DNA from 2 places in the Paenibacillus sp. S28 genome. Region 1 is predicted to be linked to the other one. Evidence: riboswitches for the same ligand, from Rfam matches in the RefSeq annotation. Region 1 holds a riboswitch; the other holds the start of a gene.
The links. Region 1 has a riboswitch for cyclic di-AMP ahead of IAE55_RS31835 (ubiquitin-like domain-containing protein). Riboswitches for the same ligand answer to the same signal wherever they lie in the genome.
Positions count from the first base shown of each region.

Region 2: another riboswitch for cyclic di-AMP. It lies ahead of IAE55_RS23010 (hypothetical protein); the one in region 1 lies ahead of IAE55_RS31835 (ubiquitin-like domain-containing protein).

Region 1 is NZ_JACVTM010000026.1:5,404-15,796, forward strand. It holds gene IAE55_RS31790 (YaaR family protein) at 1-68, shown strand, start outside; gene holB (DNA polymerase III subunit delta') at 208-1,182, shown strand; gene IAE55_RS31800 (PSP1 domain-containing protein) at 1,228-2,028, shown strand; gene yabA (DNA replication initiation control protein YabA) at 2,058-2,423, shown strand; gene IAE55_RS31810 (tRNA1(Val) (adenine(37)-N6)-methyltransferase) at 2,536-3,303, shown strand; gene rsmI (16S rRNA (cytidine(1402)-2'-O)-methyltransferase) at 3,300-4,184, shown strand; gene IAE55_RS31820 (AbrB/MazE/SpoVT family DNA-binding domain-containing protein) at 4,492-4,746, opposite strand; gene IAE55_RS31825 (HD domain-containing protein) at 5,069-6,349, shown strand; gene IAE55_RS31830 (TatD family hydrolase) at 6,408-7,178, shown strand; cyclic di-AMP (ydaO/yuaA leader) riboswitch at 7,384-7,610, shown strand; gene IAE55_RS31835 (ubiquitin-like domain-containing protein) at 7,881-9,050, shown strand; gene rnmV (ribonuclease M5) at 9,279-9,833, shown strand; gene rsmA (16S rRNA (adenine(1518)-N(6)/adenine(1519)-N(6))-dimethyltransferase RsmA) at 9,830-10,393, shown strand, end outside.
Region 2 is NZ_JACVTM010000010.1:179,655-190,047, reverse strand. It holds gene IAE55_RS23050 (hypothetical protein) at 1-154, opposite strand, end outside; gene IAE55_RS23045 (zinc ribbon domain-containing protein) at 335-499, opposite strand; gene IAE55_RS34390 (hypothetical protein) at 452-706, shown strand; gene IAE55_RS23040 (organic hydroperoxide resistance protein) at 843-1,262, opposite strand; gene IAE55_RS23035 (Nramp family divalent metal transporter) at 1,503-2,852, shown strand; gene kdpC (potassium-transporting ATPase subunit KdpC) at 2,919-3,536, opposite strand; gene kdpB (potassium-transporting ATPase subunit KdpB) at 3,594-5,624, opposite strand; gene kdpA (potassium-transporting ATPase subunit KdpA) at 5,641-7,320, opposite strand; gene kdpF (K(+)-transporting ATPase subunit F) at 7,390-7,467, opposite strand; gene IAE55_RS23010 (hypothetical protein) at 7,609-7,998, opposite strand; cyclic di-AMP (ydaO/yuaA leader) riboswitch at 8,136-8,308, opposite strand; cyclic di-AMP (ydaO/yuaA leader) riboswitch at 8,431-8,641, opposite strand; gene IAE55_RS23005 (glutathione peroxidase) at 8,952-9,446, shown strand; tRNA gene IAE55_RS23000 (tRNA-Leu) at 9,520-9,602, opposite strand; gene IAE55_RS22995 (urease accessory UreF family protein) at 9,855-10,393, shown strand, end outside.

The DNA of each region.
Region 1 (10,393 bases):
AGGGAAAAATCGAGCTGCTGCAGCGGATTGGGGAAATCCGCGGTATGCTGATCAATTTGATGTTCTGACAGATTAGAAGAAATAGGAATAGGTAAAGCCCTTCGTACATGATAAACTATAGGTATAGATAGAATGCCGTATTGTAACATCGATGCGCCGGCCAGGCGGTCCGTCTTCCGGTCCATCGATATTGGGAAGAGAGGAATTATGTCTTTTGCAGATATTGCGGGTCAGGATGCGGCAAAGCAAATGCTGCAAAACGCCCTTCGCCGAAACTCCGTCAGCCATGCTTATATATTCAGCGGTCCAGCGGGGAGCGGGCAGATGAAGACGGCCCGGACGTTTGCCCAAGCGCTCTTCTGTACTACGCTTGAGGACGACGCCTGCGGACAATGCCTCGAATGCCGCAAAGTGGAACACGGCAATCACCCCGATCTTCATCTCCTTGCTCCGGATGGATCGTCTATCAAAATCGACCAGATCCGCGACTTACAGCGGGTCTTTTCCTATCGCTCGGAATCAAAGAATCCGAAGGTATATATTATCGACCAGGCTGATACGATGACCGTGCAGGCGGCCAACAGCCTGCTGAAGTTTCTGGAGGAGCCGCCCATTCCGGCCGTGGCGATTTTGATTACGGAGAATGGACAGGCTCTGCTCCCAACGATTCAGTCGCGCGCGCAGCTGGTGCCTTTTACCCCGCTCAGCCCCGGGCTGATGCTGCAGACACTGGTGGATGAAGGATATCCTTCACCGCTTGCCAGATGCGCCGTTCACCTATCGTCGGGACTGGACGGATGCCGCGAGCTGATGGAGCAGAATTGGTTTGCAGAAATTAGAAACGTAGTGTTACAATTAGGGAAGGAAGCTCTAGGCCGCGGCAGCTCCGCTCTGGTGACCGCAGGGCAGAAGGTGTTCAAAGCCGGGTTATCCGATCACTTGGATACACTGCTTAATTTGTTTCATTTGTGGTTCAAAGATATGCTTCACGTCCAGTACGGTAAGCACGAAAGTATCGTTTTCATAGATCAGTTGGACTTTTTGTCTACACATGCTTTAACCCGCAGCACGGCACAATGGGTCTCCTATATGGATTTAGCCGCAGAATGCAGGAAGAAATTGCGCTACAATGTGAATAGCCAACTCTGTCTTGAACAGTTTTTAATCGGTTTGGAAGGATAGCTTCAAGGCTAGCCAATGGTCTCTGGCATATAAGGGGGTTAGTTTTTGTACAGTGTAGTGGGTGTCCGTTTTAAAAAGGCGGGCAAAATTTATTACTTCGATCCGCTCGATTTCCCGATTGAGAAGGATAACAGCGTTATTGTCGAAACGGCGCGCGGTATCGAATACGGCAAGGTTGTCGTTGGAAAAAAAGAGGTGCAGGAATCCGATGTGGTCCTCCCGCTGAAGAAGGTCATCCGGATCGCCGGTGATTCCGACGCACGGGTTGTGGAAGAGAACAAGCAGGCCGCCAAGGATGCTTTTGCTACCTGTTTAAATAAAATCCGCGATCACGGCCTCAAGATGAAGCTGGTGGATGTGGAATTTACGTTTGACCGAAATAAAATTATATTTTATTTTACGGCTGAGGGAAGAGTGGATTTTCGCGAGCTCGTCAAGGATCTGGCCGGTATTTTCCGGACTCGGATCGAGCTTAGACAAATTGGTGTGCGTGACGAAGCCAAGATGCTGGGCGGTATCGGCCCATGCGGTCGCATCCTTTGCTGTTCGTCCTGGCTCGGCGATTTCGAGCCTGTATCCATCAAGATGGCTAAAGACCAGAGCTTGTCGCTAAATCCGACCAAAATCTCCGGCTTGTGCGGAAGACTCATGTGCTGTCTGAAATATGAGCATGATAATTATGAAAGTGTGAAGGAAGAGCTGCCATCAGTAGGCAAAATCGTCATCACATCGTTGGGAGAAGGCAAAGTGGTCGGTATCAATGCCGGCAGCCGAAGCGTCCATGTCCAGCTGTTTGAAATCAGCAAGGTCAAGGAACTGCCATTGGATGATGTTGTCATCAAGTAAACCGTAGAGGTTACTTTCGGGGTGGAAACTTGGAAAAGAAAAATATTTTTGCACACATTCAAGAGATGGAAACACAAATGGAGCAGGTTCACAGTGATCTGGGTGAAATGAAGCTTCTCATCAAAGAGCTGCTGGAGGAAAACAACCGCCTGAGCCTGGAGAATGAGCAGCTGCGCAAAATATTAAAAGGAGCCATACCGGAGGAAGGATCCCCGCTGCCACAACCGGCCCATGCCACAGCAGAGCAGGAGCATGAGATCGAGGACGTGGTGGGGGAAGGATACGACAACCTCGCGAGGCTGTATCACGAAGGTTTCCATATATGCAACGTCTATTATGGACATTTGCGCACAGAAGGCGATTGCCTTTTCTGCCTGTCTTTTCTGAATAAATGAAGCCGTAGGATAACTCCCTACGGTTTTTTTTCAATGTTTTTATGGTTTACAATGGTTTTATGTAAAAGTACCAAGGAAGGTTACCCTATGCTGCAGAGAAGGAAAATGAAGAATGAAAATTGATAAATCACAGGTAAGCCTGCGGCCGACGGAACGTCTCGACGATCTGCTGACGCATGATTTGCATATTATCCAAAGCGACGAAGTGTTCAGCTTTTCCATGGATGCGGTACTTCTGGCACGTTTCGCAGGGATTCCGGCCAAGGGGAGAGTGCTCGACCTGTGTACGGGCAACGGCGTCATTCCGATGCTGCTCACCACCCGTACCGCGGCGGCTATTGAAGGTATTGAAATTCAGCCCCGTCTGGCGGACATGGCCCGGCGGAGCGTGGAGCTGAACGGCTTAAATGACCGGGTTCTCATCCGCGAAGGCGATTTGCGTGAGCTGCACAAGGAGACCGGGCACGGTGTGTATGACGCCATTACGGTCAATCCGCCCTATATGCCACTGAACGGCAGCGATATCAAGCTGAATCCTCACCAGGCGATCGCCCGCCATGAAATCAGCTGCACCCTGGAAGAGGTTATTCAGACCTGCTTCAGATTGGTCAAGCCCGGCGGGAAAGTCAGCATGGTTCATAAGCCGCAGCGGCTTGCAGACATTATATCGCTGATGCGGCAGCATCGGCTGGAGCCGAAACGGATTCGATTTGTTCATCCAAGGGCCCACTTGGAGGCGAATATGGTGCTGGTCGAGGCGATGAGGGAAGGCAAGCCGGAGGTGCGGTTGCTGCCGCCGCTCATTGTATATAATGAGAATAACAGCTACTGCCCGGAAATTCTGGATATTTACTACGGAGCTAAAGAGGGAAAAGAATGAGTCTGAGCATACAAAGCAGTTTTCAGGAAAAAGAAGAGGGCGCGCCGGGTTCGTTATACCTGGTGGCCACGCCCATCGGCAATTTGGAGGACATGACGTTTCGGGCGGTAAACACGCTAAAGGCCTGTGACATCATCGCCGCAGAGGATACAAGGCAGACGCGCAAGCTGCTCACCCATTTCGACATTTCCCCGTCTATGTTGTTCAGCTATCATGAGCATAATAAGGCGGCAAGCGGACCCGAATTAATACGCTATATAATAGAAGGAAAAAATTTGGCTCTTGTCAGCGATGCCGGTCTGCCGGCGATTTCCGACCCCGGGGCCGACCTCGTTCAGCTGGCGTTGGAACAAGGGATTTCCGTTATTCCGGTCCCGGGTGCCAATGCTGCGTTATCCTCCCTGATCGTGTCGGGACTTCCGACCGAGCGCTTTACGTTTATCGGTTTTCTTCCCCGGGAACGCAAAGAGATTCAAGCGGTACTGGAGCCGCTGCAGGCGGCATCCGGAACGCTGCTGTTTTACGAATCGCCTCATCGGGTAATGAAGACACTCAAGGCCATCCTTGAAATTCTCGGCAATCGGAGAATTGTGCTTGCCCGTGAGCTGACCAAGCGATATGAGGAGTTTGTCAGGGGAACCATTGAAGAGTGCCTCGAGTATCTGGAGGAGCATGCTCCGATTGGCGAATACTGCCTCGTACTGGAAGGCGCGGATCCGAAGGAGGAGCAGAAGCAGCGGGATGCTTGGTGGCAGGAGCTGACCTTGGAAGAGCATGTGGAGCATTACGAAGGGGAAGGGTTGCCAAGGAAAGACGCTATGAAGAAGGCGGCCGCCGACCGCGGCGTTTCCAAAAGGGATGTGTATAACGCGCTATTGTAACAAATGCAGTGGTGAGGGAGCAGTAGGTAGAAGAGAGAAATTTGGTGGGTAAACCACATTTTTGAAAAGACAGTCGCCTTTTATAGGGATGAAAGTTTTTCCGAGGATAGGGAATTTGTGGCAAAATGGAAGCAGCCGGAGTTAGGATGCATCGTGCGGCTGCTTCTCTTCTCCTTGGAGCGGTCATATCGTCTTCAATCAAAAAAAATGCCTCCCACGGCCGGGTTCTAAGCCGAGGAGACACCAAGGAGATATGAAAAAGGTTAGAATTAACAATTTGAATTACTCTTATTATATACTAAAAATCTTAATTTGTCACAGGTGTTGGGATTTCTGATATGCAATCGTGACAAACAATTTTTCCTTTGAAGTAAGTAACATTCTCGGCATTGCCGCAGAAGATGCAGGCCGGTTCGTATTTCTTGAGCATAATACGTTCTCCGTCCACGTAAATCTCAAGTGCGTCTTTCTCTCCAATGCCCAAGGTACGGCGCAGTTCAATGGGGATAACTACCCGACCCAGTTCGTCTACCTTTCTTACAATACCAGTTGATTTCATCATAACTGATCATTGCTCCTCTCGCCATAGTTTTAAATGTCATAATTCGACAACGTTCTCTCTTTAATGATATCAATAATACCAACGATTCCCAAAACAGTCAACCAGTAAATTTGGTTCAATAACCTTACAAATAGCATAACAGCTAGGAAATCACTCATATCAGGATTCTTTTCCAATTATATCGCCTTGGTAGTATAATGTCGATTTGGAAAACCTTAATTCTGCTTATTTCGACATGTATCGACACCAATTGTCAAAAATATTTCAAAATTAAAACACTTAACAACCCGAATTTCACAAAATGAATGGAGTTGACCTGAACATGAACCCACTAAGTGAGGAAAAAGTCTTTAAAGATCCGGTTCACAATTATATTCACGTCCAGGACTCCACGGTTTGGAGGCTCATTAATACGACCGAATTTCAGCGCTTGCGGCGGATCCGGCAGCTTGGAACCTCGTATTTGACGTTTCATGGAGCGGAGCACAGCCGTTTCTCCCATTCTTTAGGGGTATATGAGATTACACGACGGATTATTTCGCAATTTGAGCGCAGCGGATATCCGGATTGGCCGAAAGAAGAGAGGCTGCTGACGCTGTGTGCGGCGCTGCTGCACGACCTGGGACACGGCCCCTTTTCCCATTCGATTGAAGAGGCCTTTCATATGAATCATGAAGACTGGACGCGCCGGATTGTCACCGGAGATACGGAAGTGAATGACATTTTGAGCGAGATTGCCCCGGACTTCCCGGACAAGGTTTCCGCCGTCATCGCGAAGACCTATGATAAACCGATTGTGGTGAACCTCGTTTCAAGCCCCTTGGATGCCGACCGGATGGATTACCTGCTTCGGGATGCCTATTACACCGGGGTGAACTACGGTACGATTGATATTGACCGTATTCTGCGGATGCTCCGTCCTTACCAGGGGAGAGTGGTGGTCAAAGAGTCCGGGATGCATGCCGTGGAGGATTATTTAATGTCCAGGTACCAGATGTACTGGCAGGTCTACTTCCATCCGGTAACCCGCAGTTCGGAAATTATTTTGCGCCAAATTTTCCGGCGGGCCAAGGAGCTGTACCAGGATGGTTATCCATTTGGCTTTATGGTCGAGCCGCTGCCGCAGCTCTTTGAAGACAAACTGGACGTGCAAGCTTATCTGAAGCTGGACGAGGCGCTGATTCAAACGGCTTTCCTCCAGTGGTCCTATGAGGACGACCGCATACTCAGCGAGCTGTGCACCCGATTTATGCACCGTAAACTGTATAAATATGTAGAAATGGACTCCGTCGATTTGGAAATGATCGATGAAATCCGCCGGGAGTTTGGACAAGCTGGAATGAACCCAGAATATGATCTGGAGATTGATTTTCCGACCGATCTTCCTTACGATGTATTTCGTCCGGGTGACGAGTCGAGCCAGAAACAGATCCTACTGCTCGACCGCCAGGAGCAGCTGCGGGAAATATCCGAGGTGTCGGATATTGTCCGTTCCATCAGCGGCATTCACCGCGGGAAATATCACTTGTATTATCCGGAAGATAAACTAGAAAAGGCGATAACCGATCTTTCTCCTTCGATTTCTCGCATTTTCAAGCTTTAATGACAAAATACCGTACGAAAAGGAACATGGGGTACCGACAAGAAGGGAGTTCAAATTCATGGAACTGTTCGACACGCACACCCATCTGGATGCGCAACAATTCGACGAGGACCGGGAGCGGGTCATTGACAATGCCGTACAAGCCGGTGTAACCCGGATGATCAACGTTGGCTTTAACCGGGAGACGATTCCATCGACGATGAAGCTGGTGGAAACGTATGATTTTATATATGCGGCCATAGGCTGGCATCCGCAGGACGCCGTTTTTATGCAGGAAGGCGATCTGGAGTGGATTGCATCCTTATGCAGTCATCCCAAGGTGGTGGCCATCGGTGAAATTGGACTGGATTACTACTGGGACACCTCGCCGAAGGATGTGCAGCACCGGGTCCTCCGCCAGCAGATCGGACTGGCCCGAGAGCTCAACATGCCAATTGTTATACATAACCGGGACGCCCATGAGGATATTGTGAAAATATTACGGGAAGAGAAGGCCGGCGAGGTCGGCGGCGTCATGCATTCGTTCTCGGGGAGCTGGGAAACCGCGAAGCTGTGCCTGAATATGGGCTTCCATCTTTCGTTTGGCGGACCGATTACGTTCAAGAATGCCAGAGTTCCCAAAGAGGTCCTAGCTCAGGTTCCGATGGACAGGCTGCTCATCGAAACCGACTCCCCTTATCTCACGCCGCATCCTTTCCGAGGAAAGAGAAACGAGTCGGCAAACGTCCGTCTGGTCGCTGAAGCGGCAGCCCTGATTAAGGGGGTTGACCTGGAGGAAATTGCCCGGATTACCACCCAAAATGGGCTGGAACGATTTGGAATTGTGTGAAATCGGGAGAAAAACAGCCGAAAAAATGAGCATGAGCGAATGATTAAAGAATTTTAACAAACAAAACGCCGAATATTACATTTTTTTAACCACTTTTTCAAATAAACGTGGTTGATTACTGCTTTACAACATGCATCAAAACAGGATATCATCTTTTCAGTGAATCATTGAGCTGTCGTTAAGGTCTTACCTTCGCAGCTTTCATGAACCAGTCTCGCTGAGTCTCCCGCATGGGAGAACGGGGGAACCAATACTGGAGCGGGTCATGACAGACCGGAAGTGGTCCCATGCCCGCAAGCGTATTTGATTTCTTTCTTGGGTCTCTGGGGTGAATTGAACGGCTTTACGCCATGAGCGTAAGGACGCGAATAGGGCGGCTCTCTTTCGCCCGAACCCGACAGCTAACCCCGTAAGCGGATAAAGAGAGGTACCCTCGTGCATGACAATTCCGATATTCAGACATCCGGAAGCCACGAAAGAGTCCTCGTAAGCTCTTTTCTATCGGCTTCTTTTGTTTTGAATAAAGGAGAGGCAGTCATCATACTGTTGTATAACAGGAGGTGACAAATCATGATGGAGAGATTGGTTCATGGTGCAAGAACGCATGCTTTCTGTGGGTTCTTGTAAAAAATTGAGTATAGTCGCGTCAAATACAATCATGCATAACTCTAGACGGCGAGGCTATGAAGGAGGATCGAGAAAGTGGGCGTTTTCCAACCAGAGAAGACCCATGATTCAAAAATCTCCAGCATGTCTTACGCATTGCGATGGAAGCATGAGAATTTGCGCCAGATCTCCACTGCAGCTATCGTTTCAATCGCGGTTACCCTGATGATCTTGCTGCTCGTGTACAGTCAATCGCGAAAACAAGTTTATTTGGTAGTAGACGGTCAAATGAAATCTGTACAGACCAATACATCTTTACTTCAAGAAATGCTGGATGAGCAGGAAATCAGTCTGAAACCCGAGGACCAAATATCGATGCCGCTGAGCGGGGCTATATCCGACGGCGACAAGGTCGTGATCGACCGCGCGAGTCCTGTGAAAGTGACGGCTGATGGTGCAACGAAGCATTTGTATACAACGGCCAAAACGGTCGGCGACGTGCTGAAAGAAACCGGCGTCAAAGTCAAGGAAACGGACATTGTGACTCCGGCTGTCGAAACGGCGGTCTCCACCAACACGGACATCCGGATCGTCCGGATGAACAAACAAGTGGTACAGCGTCATGAATCCCTCCCCTTCCGGGTGGTCAAAACCTCCGACCCCAGCATTTACAAAGGCGAGTCGCGGGTGATTCAGCAGGGAGCTCCTGGCGTCATGGTGCAGTACATTGAGAAGAAGTACAAAGACGGCAAGCTGGTGTCCATGAAAATGGTGGGCAAAAAAGTGCAGACGGTGACCAAGGATAAGGTCATTGCCGTCGGCACGAAGAAAAAGCCTGTTCCCGTAGTGACCGAAGTCAAAACAGCCGTTGCCAAAGCTTCTTCTACCCCTGCCAAGGTGAAGAAGGTCAGCAGCAGCAGTAACAACCGGGTCAGCAAGGCTGGCGTTGACTTTTCCTACAAGAAGCTGATCAAAGTATCCATGACCGCTTATTCGTCTGGCGAGTCCGGAGTCGGCACACGCACCGCCACAGGAACACGCGTCACGGAAGGCCGCACGATTGCGGTTGATCCAAGCGTCATTCCTTTGGGATGGTGGGTTTACATTGAAGGCGTTGGCTTCCGTCGTGCGGAAGACACAGGCGGAGCCATTAAGGGAAATAAAATCGATATATACTACGATTCCGTCCAGCAGGCACGCAACTTTGGCCGTAAATCCGGCCTTAAGGTGTACGTGATCGGTCCGGTCAAACCGGAGCTGAACTAATTTCGTTTTACTTTGCCATTCTAATGTTATAGTATTATGATCATGAAAATGTCATGCTAAAGAAGAGGAGCTTTCCTCTTCTTTTTGTTGTTAATTTACAGCAGTTTGTCTATACCGGGACCCCGCAAAGTACCTGAACAGGCATCACGGTTATGCCCACTTGCAGGGATACTTGGCTGTCCGGCGGCATTGACGGGTATAATGTACTCGAAAGGAAGACAGGAAATCATGATTAAAGAAGTCATTGTGGTGGAAGGCCGGGATGATACCGTGGCCGTGAAGCGGGCGGTGGATGCCGATACGATCGAGACAGGCGGCTCGGCCATCAATGCGCGTATACTCCAGCGGATCGCGCTGGCTCAGGAGCGGCGGGGGGTCATTGTGCTGACGGACCCGGACCACGCCGGCGAAAGAATCCGCAAAATCATTTCGGCCAAGGTGCCCGGCTGCAAGCATGCGTTTATCCCGGAGGCCGATGCGACCCGCAAGGGGGATATCGGTGTGGAGAACGCCTCGCCTGCGGCGATCCGCAGAGCTCTGGAGCGGGTTCACACCTCTTATGAGGGCGCGGAAAGCCAGATCGACATGGAGGACCTGATGGAGGCGGGGCTGCTGGTGCACCCGGATGCCGCCGCCCGGCGGATGGCGATGGGCAACCTCCTCGGTATCGGCTACTGCAATGGCAAGCAATTTTATAAGCGACTCGCTATATTTCAAATATCCCGCGAAGAATTCGCGGATGCGCTTGCCCGTATCGAAGATGAAGGAGGCCGGACAACGTGAACGGCATGGACGACATCGCCACACCAAGGCGAACCAAAGAAATCATCCAGCGCCACGGCTTTTCATTCAAGAAGAGCCTGGGGCAAAATTTTTTGATCGACCAAAATATTTTAAATAAAATCGTGGATGCGGCCGGACTTGATTCCACCAAGGGTGCCCTGGAGATCGGTCCCGGTATCGGCGCCCTGACCGAAAAGCTGGCCCAGCAGGCAGGGGCCGTCACGGCGGTTGAGATCGACCAGAGGCTGATTCCGATCCTCGAGGAGGTTCTCGCCCCATACCCCGGCGTAAAGGTTCATCATGGGGATGTACTGAAGACGGACCTCGCTGCGCTGTTTAAGAGTAATTTTGCCGGCGTATCCAAAGTCAGCGTTGTGGCCAACCTTCCGTACTATGTGACGACGCCGATCTTGATGAAGCTGCTGGAGGAGCGGCTCCCGCTGGAGAACATCGTCGTGATGATCCAGAAGGAGGTGGCGGACCGGATGGCCGCCCGGCCGGGCACGAAGGATTACGGCAGCCTGAGCATTGCCGTGCAGTATTACAGCGTGCCGGAGCTG
Region 2 (10,393 bases), on a different contig from region 1:
ATCGGCTGATGTTAGTCATTTTCCATTCCGGAAAACGGTTATAGAACGCACGGCACTCTGTTCCGTCAGCCAGGTTGATAATGAATTCGTACAATCCGCTTTTTTCATTGCTGCTGGCTTCTCTGACGTTCGTAATGATCGGTCTGTAAGACATATGCATCACCCGTTTATTTAGTTTTCTTGCCTCGGACAAATAGTACGTAACAAGTACTTAGACATATTAAATGAATTTTATATATCATGTCAACAAAGAAGGGTATGTAATTCATGTATTTGGCCCCAATATGTCTCTACAGTACCGATCGCTTTTGCTTCCCTTCAATATAAAGGATGCCTAACTCCCAAAGAAAATATCCAGAATCGTACCAAGCTGATCTTTCTTTTTCCCTTCCAAAATATCGGGATTAAGCACCTCGACATTCCCGCAATGCTTGCAGGAAACAAATAAATAATGGATATGCTGGATATCAAACATCTTGCTGAGGCCGGCTCCCGTCATGGAAACCTCACGGATGTCGCAGATCCGCCCCTTGCACTTAACGCAAACAAAACGATCCTCAATGATGTCCTTAATGCTCAAGCTGATCTCCCCTTTCCTTTGGTGCCTAACTATTTTACGCCAGGGCGGTGGAAATCGTTCCAGGGATATGGTTATGCCGAAAAAGGATACGACAAAAAGCCGGAAGCAGCCGCCACCGTGTGGTGAGCCCCCGGCTTTTGTTACGATGATAAAATTCAGCGGAGCTAAATCCATTCCATCATCGCACGGAAAACTTCCGCGAAACGCGGCCAGTTTTCTATGAAGGTACGTCGATAGACGTTCGGATACATCCTGGCATTATTTAAATCACGTTCAGCTCGACATCGATATTCCCCCGCGTGGCTTTGGAATACGGGCAGAAATCATGCGCCTTTTTCGCAAGCTCTTCCGCTTGTTCACGTTCGATCCCGGGCAGCTTGATATCGAGACGGGCCGCAAGGCGGAAACCGCCGTCGCTCTCGTCTTTGCCGATCATGACGTTGGAAGTGACTTCCACATCATTCAGCTTCACGCCGGCCTGGCGGGCCACATTGGCCAGTGCGCTTTCGTAGCATGCACCATACCCGGCTGCAAACAGCTGCTCGGGGTTGGTTCCATTGCCGCCGGCTCCGCCTAATTCTTTGGGCATACTGAGTTCATGCTTCAGGACACCATCGGAGGATGCGACCGAACCCTCCCGGCCGCCATGGACCGTTGCCGTTGCCGTATATAGAGCTTTCATCTTCATCGACTCCTTTTCCTGAATTTGACCCTACCCTCATTAATTAAAGCGATCCTTCCTATTTGAAACGGGATCCTTCGGATAATGGCTATTCAGAAGAGGTGTGCATCCCATTCTTGTGTGTCCCAAAAATAATTGTACAACCACACAAAAGTTTCCCTAGACAAACAAATTTGTATGAGTACAATGAATAGTAGAACATTTATTACATTACAATAATTTTAATAAGGTGTGATGCATATGAAAGACACCGAAATTATACATCCTTCCAAGTCCAATACGTGGGAGAAACCGAAGGAAAGAACTTCGCTGTCTGACGTAAACCAATCTATGAAAGTCCCGGTGAACGCCTCGACTTTTCGCAAATTTCTGGCCTTTGTCGGCCCCGGATATCTGGTTGCTGTAGGCTATATGGATCCCGGAAACTGGGCGACGGACATCGCCGGGGGATCCCGGTTCGGCTATTCCCTGCTGGCCGTGATCCTGCTGTCGAACCTGATGGCCGTCCTGCTCCAGTCGCTGTGCAGTAAGCTCGGCATCGTTACAGGCCACGACCTGGCGCAGGCGTGCCGCAGCCATTACAGCAAGCCGGTCAGCATCGGTCTGTGGGTGCTGTGTGAACTGGCCATCGCAGCCTGCGATCTGGCCGAAGTCATCGGTTCGGCGATCGCCCTGAAGCTGCTGTTCGGGATTCCGATCCTGTACGGCGTGCTGATCACCGCACTCGACGTCCTGCTCGTGCTGCTGCTGCAGCATAAGGGCTTTCGGGCGATCGAGACGCTCGTCATCGTGCTGATCGTGACGATTGGATTGTGCTTCGGGATCGATCTGTGGCTCTCCAAACCGGATGCCGCCAGCATCTTGACCGGGTTCATCCCGACGGCCGATCTGGTGACCGATCATCAGAAGCTCTATATCGCCATCGGCATCCTGGGCGCGACCGTTATGCCGCATAACCTGTACCTTCACTCATCGATCGTGCAGACCCGGCAGTACGAAAACACCGACAAGGGCAAGCGGGAAGCCATCAAATTTTCCGTCTGGGATTCGACGATTGCGCTGACGCTTGCCCTGTTCATCAACGCGGCGATCCTGATCGTCTCGGCGGCGACATTCCACAAGGCGGGGATGACTACGGTCGCCGACATCAGCGATGCGTACCATCTGCTGACGCCGCTGCTCGGAACGACGCTCGGAAGCATTTTGTTCGCCGTCGCCCTGCTGGCATCGGGCCAGAACTCGACGCTGACCGGCACGCTCGCCGGACAGATCGTCATGGAGGGCTTCCTGAACCTGCGGCTGCCGTCCTGGCTGCGCCGGCTGATCACCCGGATGATCGCCATCATCCCGGCGGTCATCGTGACGGCCATCTACGGCGAGAGCGGCACCGAGGATCTGCTCATTCTGAGCCAGGTCATCCTGTCCCTCCAGCTGCCGTTTGCGGTGGTTCCGCTGGTCAAGTTTACTAGCGACAAGAAGCTTATGGGCAAATTCGTCAATCCGGTTTGGGTCAAAATATTGGCCTGGGTCGTGACGGCATTTATCATTGTCCTGAATGTGTACCTTCTGGTTCAGACCATTTTCGGTTAATTGCGATGGACACTATAAAAGCCCCGTATCTCATGGATTCCATGGATACGGGGCTTTTTTTAAATATCAGGACTTGCCGAGCTCGCTCAGGGCCAGGTTCAGCTTCAGCACATTGACACGCTTCTCGCCGAATACGCCGAGGTCCCGGCCCTCTGTGTTCCGCTCAACGAGGCGGTCCAGCTCATCGGCCGAAACGCCGCGCAGCTTGCTGATCCGCGGTACCTGGGCTTTCGCTGATTCGGGTGTAATATGGGGATCCAGCCCGGAGCCCGAGTTGGTGATCAGGTCAACCGGAAGCTCGCTGACCGGTACGTCCGGGTTGTTCTTTTGCCAATCCGCGATCGAGGCTTGAACCCGCTTCAGCAGCTCGGGATTGGATGGAGCATAGTTGTTCGATCCGGAACCCTCTGCCTTGTAATCAATGCTGGAAACACGCCCCTGGAAGAAGGAAGGGTCCGTAAAGGACTGGCCAATCAGCTCGGAACCCACGACCTTTCCCGTGCTGTCCTTAAGCATGCTGCCGCTCGCCTGGCTTGGAAAGATCAGCTGGGCCAGGCCCGTGCTCACCAGCGGGTACGCAATCCCGCATAGGACGATCAGCACCAGACTCGTGCGCAGCGCGACACCCCACAAGGAACCGTTCCACTTTTCTTCGCCGACCGCCGTCGTCACTGTCGTTTTCATATCGTATCATCCCTTTATCATAATCTATCGCTTATCCATTTCTTTAGTTCATTCTATCTAAATCCACAAATGAACCACCAGATCAATCAGCTTGATGCCGATAAAAGGCGCAATCACGCCGCCAAGGCCAAAGATAAGCAGGTTGCGGCTGAGCAGGCGCGACGAGCTTATCGGCTTGTAGGCCACCCCTTTCATCGCCAGCGGGATGAGCAGCGGGATAATGACCGCATTGAAAATCAAGGCGCTTAAGATCGCCGAAAGCGGCGAGCCGAGCTTCATGACGTTCAGCACGTTCATTTCCGGGATAGCGGCCATGAACATGGCGGGAATGATGGCAAAATATTTGGCCACGTCATTCGCGATGCTGAACGTGGTGAGCGCGCCGCGGGTCATCAGCAGCTGCTTGCCGATGGCCACGACCTCGATGATCTTCGTCGGATCAGAATCGAGGTCGACCATGTTGGCCGCTTCCTTCGCAGCCGCCGTGCCGCTGTTCATCGCGAGCCCGACGTCGGCCTGAGCCAGCGCCGGCGCGTCGTTCGTGCCGTCGCCGGTCATGGCGACCAGCTTGCCCTCGGCCTGCTCGCGGCGGATGACCGCGATTTTGTCCTCCGGCTTGCTCTCGGCGATAAAGTCATCGACGCCCGCCTCCCGGGCAATCGTAGCCGCGGTCAGCGGGTTGTCGCCGGTACACATGATCGTCTTGATCCCCATTTGCCGGAGCTGGTCAAAGCGTTCCTTCATGCCGGGTTTGACCGTATCCTTCAGGTGAATCAACCCGTAAATACGGCTGTCCACAGCGATTGCCAGTGGCGTACCGCCTTCCGACGCGATTTTATCGGATTCCATATCCAGATCTGCCGGAATATTTCCACCTTGGGCCAGCACCCAGCGCTTCACCGCGTCCACCGCCCCTTTACGGACATGCCGCCCATCCACCAGGTCGATGCCGCTCATCCGCGTCTCCGCCTTGAACTCGATAAACTCTCCAGCGGCGGCCGCTTCCGGATGAACCTCCATCGACTGCTTCTTCATCAGTTCCAGCACGGAGCGGCCTTCCGGCGTCTCGTCTTTAACCGAGCTGACGGCTGCCCAATAGGCGGTTTCCCCATAATCCGCGTCCCCCACCGGAATGAACTGGCTCGCCATCCGGTTACCGAAGGTAATCGTGCCCGTTTTATCCAAAATGATCGTGTTGATGTCACCGGATGCCTCTACGGCTTTCCCCGACATGGCCAGCACGTTGAACTGCGTAACCCGGTCCATGCCCGCGATGCCGATGGCGGACAGCAGCCCGCCGATCGTCGTCGGAATGAGGCACACGAGCAGGGAGATCAGCACCGGGATATCCAGCGAAATCCCGAAATGCTTGGCAATTGGCGCTAACGTGACAACCACGATCAGAAATATCAACGTTAGTGTTGTAAGCAGCGTGTTAAGAGCAATTTCATTAGGTGTTTTCTGGCGCGCCGCCCCTTCGACCAGAGATATCATCCGGTCCAGGAACGATTCGCCTGGATCGCTTTTGATCATCACCTTGATCTGGTCACTGACGACGCGGGTTCCCCCGGTGACCGAGCTGAAATCGCCGCCGGCTTCTTTGATCACCGGTGCCGATTCGCCGGTAATCGCCGATTCGTCAACCGATGCCAGCCCTTCGATGACTTCCCCGTCACCCGGGATCATCTCGCCCTGGGAGACGATGACGACATCGCCTTTGCGCAGCTCGGCTGAGCTGACGACCTTGATCTCGCCGCCAACGATTTTGTTCGCCGTTATGTCTTTTTTGCTCTTCTTGAGCGTATCGGCCTGGGCCTTGCCCCGGCCTTCCGCCAGCGCCTCCGCGAAATTCGCGAACAGGACGGTGAAGAGCAATATCAGAAACACGGTCAGATTAAACCCTATCCGTCCCCCGGTATGAAAATAAGAGGGAAAAAGAACCATCAGCAGCACCACGAAGGTGCCGACCTCCACAACGAACATGACCGGATTTTTCATCATTACGGCCGGGTTCAGTTTCATAAAGCTGTCTTTCAGCGCCTGTTTGGCAATGCCGCCAGACAGCATGCTTTTGCGTTGTCCGCTCATGACTTGCTCCACCTCTTTAGTTAAGTGTTAAAAATTCGGCGACCGGCCCCAAAACGAGAACCGGAAGGAACGTCAGCGCCCCGATCAGCAGCACGGTTCCGGTCAAAATGCCGGCGAACAGCTTGTTGTCCGTCCGGAAGGTGCCCTGAGTCTCGGCGACCTTCTGCTTCACCGCCAGCGAACCTGCAACGGCGAGCAGCGCGATAATCGAGATATATCGGCCGAGGAGCATCACCAGACCGGTGCTGACGTTCCAGAATACGGTATTGTCCGCCAATCCCTCGAACCCGGAGCCGTTATTCGCCGCCGAGGAGGTGAACTCATAGAGCGACTGGCTCAAGCTGTGATACGAAGGATTGGAGAAGGCGTCGGTTCCCAGGTGCGTCATAAACGAAATCGCCGTCGGCGCAAGAATAATGAAGGGATGCATCAGAATCGCCACCGCGATCAGCTTCATCTCCCGGGCTTCGATTTTCCGGCCCAAAAATTCCGGCGTCCGGCCAACCATTAGGCCGCAGATAAATACGCCAAGGATCGCATACATGATCATATTGACGAAGCCGACCCCCTTGCCGCCGAACACGACGTTCAGCATCATTTCGGCCAGAGGCGCAAGTCCCCCCAGAGGCGTCAGCGTATCATGCATGTTGTTGACCGACCCCGTCGTTGCGGCAGTGGTGACCGTCGTGAACAACGCGGACTGCGCGATACCAAAGCGCACCTCCTTGCCTTCCATGCTGCCGGCCGAGCTGTTGATTCCCAATTGGTTGATCAGCGGGTTGCCGGCTTTTTCCGCGAAATACGTCAGGCACAGGAACGCTACGAACAGCGTCATCATGACGCTGAAAATCATCCAGCCCTGCTTCTTGTTCCGGGCGAACCGTCCGAACGTGTAAGGCAGCGACGCTGAAATCGTCCACATGCTGAGAATTTCGATCACGTTGGTCAGCGGGCTCGGGTTCTCGAACGGATGGGCCGAGTTGACGCCGAAGAAACCTCCCCCGTTTGTTCCGAGGTGCTTGATCGATTCCAGCGAGGCTACAGGACCCAGCGGAATCTGCTGCACGCCGCCTCCCAACGTTTGCACGGCCCGCAGCGGCTCCAGCGTCTGCGGCACTTTGAGCCCGACCAGCACCAGGGTCACGATGAGGGCGAGCGGCACGAACAGGCGGACATGCGCCTTGATAAAGTCCTCGAAGAAGTTCCCGAGCCCCTCACCCCTGCGGGTGATGCCGCGCATAAAAGCAATCGCGATAGCCAGGCCCGAGGCTGCCGAGGTAAACATCATCATCGTGATGACGATCATTTGGCCAAAATAAGACATGCCGCTCTCTCCGCTGTAATGCTGGAGGTTCGTGTTCGTCATAAAGCTGATGACCGTGTTGAAGGACAGACTCGCCTCCATATTGCCGATGCCGCTCGGGTTGCCCGGAAGGGCGCCCATCGTTCGGAGCAATATATAGCTGATCGCTACCAGAAAGATATTGGTTGCGATCATGCTGAGCGCGTACTTTTTCCAATTCATGCTGCCCCGCTGCTTCAGCCCGATGATCCGGTATAGAACTCTTTCCACGCCGCCAAAGATCCGGTCCGTCCGATTCGGTTCATTGGAAAACATATGATATACGTAAGTGCCTACCGGCTTCACGAGCAGCAGGAGAACGAAAATCACGATACAAATTTGCAAAATATCCAAGGTTGGCTTCCCCCTCTTACGAGCATGTTCTGCTTTGGCCCCTTGAGGCTTACAGATTTAAAATACCGGTCAAAATTTTTCCGGATGGATCAAGGCGTAAACCAAATAGATAAAGACAAGCACGGCGAATGCTCCAACGACAATCATTGGTCTTTGCCCCCTTCTTCCACCACTCGGCCGCACCAATGAAGAAATAACAAGAACACGCCATAAGTGGCAGCGAGTGCAAGTATCATATATACATCCATCATCGTTTCCGGTCTCTCCTTTGCATGGTTAGAATCATCTTTATTTCAGTAAAAATCCGACTTCGCCGTTTAAGGTATAAATGATGTGATCTGCACCAAGCCCCCGGTAAATGCCGGGTGAGCTGCCCCTCTGCGTAATGACATATACCGGTTCCGACGTCCAGGGACGGCAGATTTGCAAATAGCGGCAGGTCAGGTTGAGGCTGCTTTCAAACAGAAAGATTTTGCCGACCTCTATTTCGGGAACCACCCAATCCTCCGCGTGATTCGTATTCAGCCGGATGATCCGCTGCACCCCCATTTTTCTCAAGAGGCGTTCCTCCCGGGCACTGTTGGTCAGAACGGCAAAGGGCCTCTTCCAATACATCAGCAGCTTGATAAAATTGCGTCCCGCCTCGTTCGGCGCGGTCACAATGACGACGTTGTCCATTTCAAAGGCTCCTCCTGTGCGGCAGCCGCGAATACGCAAAAGAAGCCGCAGGGAAAGAAGGACCTTTCCCGCGGCTTCTTGAATGTGGACGAATATAAATAGGATCGTCCTATATTCAACATGCGCACGACAAGTGCTGCCTCTCCCGTTACGCTGACGAGGTTAGCTGTCGGATTCGGGCGTGAGAGTCGCCCTACCTTCCGGTACTTACCGTACCGGAAAGATTCACCCCGGCGGCTTCCGTTCCAGGCGGCCGCTGTGGTTCCCCCGCTCCCGGCCGTTTCCGGCCGGAATTAAGCGTTATTGATAAGTGTATGTGATTGTGATGAATGCTCTCTTTTGTTCCAGTAAGCTAAAAAAGGGTAAAAAAAACACAGAGGCCAGCTGATCCCCCTGTGATCCGAAAGTTTATTCGGGTCGCAAGTTTCATCATTCCTCTCTCAAACGGCGCTTACGAGGTTAGCTGACGGATTCGAGCGGTGAGAGTCGCTCTACCCGGCCGGATCCATGGCATCCGTAGCCGGGATTCACCCCTGCGGCTGGCAGCAGACCCCCGACTCTCACACCGGTTCGCTGCTCCATGGCACGCGTTTGGTTCCCCCGATTTCCGCGCTTTTTTGCGGAAACTCAGCGATTAGTAATGGAAACTGTATTGAATACGCTCTGAATCATACACCCGCTCCTTCCAAGCTGTAAAGGCAGTCTAAAAATCATGAACCGCGAATTTTGGAACATTCAGGACCTTATTAGCGCTTACATTTTGGCTTTTTGACTTCTACCTCTTCCATGCTCCCGATTTGGCGCATTTATGAAAACCAGGTCATTCAGGGACACTGGCTCGCAGGAATATCCGCATTGACATTACAGTTCAATCGTTTAAAATTAAATTGTGCGCTTGGTAAATGCTTCGGCTGGATGATGATTCATAGCAGCACAAAAGGAGGAGGATGGCAGTGAGCGTCTACGATTTTCAAGTGAACACGCTGCGCGGCAAAGAGGTATCGTTAAAGGAATATGAAGGTGACGTGCTGCTGATCGTGAACACGGCCAGCAAATGCGGATTTACGCCGCAGTTTCGCGGGCTGCAGGAGCTGTACGACGAGTTCCGCGACCATCATTTTCAAATTCTCGGTTTTCCGAGCAACCAGTTTGCCAATCAGGAGCCAGGTACCAGCGAGGAGATCGGCGAATTCTGCCAGATGAATTACGGGGTCACGTTCCCGATGTTTGAGAAGATCGACGTCAAGGGCAGCAACGCCCATCCACTGTTTCAATATCTTACCCGGGAAGCGCCGGGCGTGCTCGGATCAAAAGCGGTCAAGTGGAACTTTACCAAGTTCCTGGTCGATTCCAAGGGCAGGGTCATCAAGCGTTACGCGCCCAAAACGACACCGGACAAAATCGAAAACGACATCCGCAAGCTGCTTGCATCCCGAAAAAGCGAATAGTGACACAACATGCCACAAAGCAAAAAAAGCTTCCCTGGATTTCTCCAAGGAAGCTTCTTTCTGTGTTCATAGATGCGGTAGAGAGGACTCGAACCTCCACGGGCGTACGCCCACTACCCCCTCAAGATAGCGTGTCTGCCATTCCACCACTACCGCATATCCAAAGTTCATTTAGCGAACTTTTTTATTATACACAAAATCATCCGAATTGTAAAGGGAAATGCACTAGAACATCATATATGTAATATTATATAACATAAAAACCAACGAATATACTGAATAAGTCGCCATAACATTGACAAATCATTATATTTATGTAATATTAACTTACAAATAATAGTGCTCGATGATTTCAATCTGCAATTCACGTCATATTTCTTATCATAAGATAATCTGGAGGTGACCGTGTTGAACGACAAAAGCACCAAACTGCTCGATTACGTGCAAACGCTGGATAACGACTTGTCGGTTGGAGGCTTCAGCCATGTGTTTGACCTCCAAACCCGAATTGCAGAAGGGCGCATCCAGAGCCAGGAAGAGCTGGAAGGGTTCATCCTTCATCCGATGATGAATCGCTTGGTCCGCCAAGACGGCGCGGCCATTCTGGCGATTTACGCAGCTGCCGACCAACGGGATATCCGTCAGATCGCCATAATTGACCGGTACATCCTCGGAAGAATCGCTGTACATGAAAATGATGAAGCGGTGCGCCAACGGGGCAGAAGACTTTTGAAACTGGCCCAGGCTCTGTACCCCTGGCTCAATCTGAAGGTTCTTGACGAACTCGCGCAGAAGGAGCTGTCTCCCGTCTGCCTGGCCACGGCGCATGCCTATGTCAACTATCAGCTCGGGTCCAGCCGCGACCACACCGTTTATGGCTATATGCAATCTGCGGTCTGCACATGCATCCAGCTCGCTGCCCGCTCGCTAAGCATTCCGCCTCACGA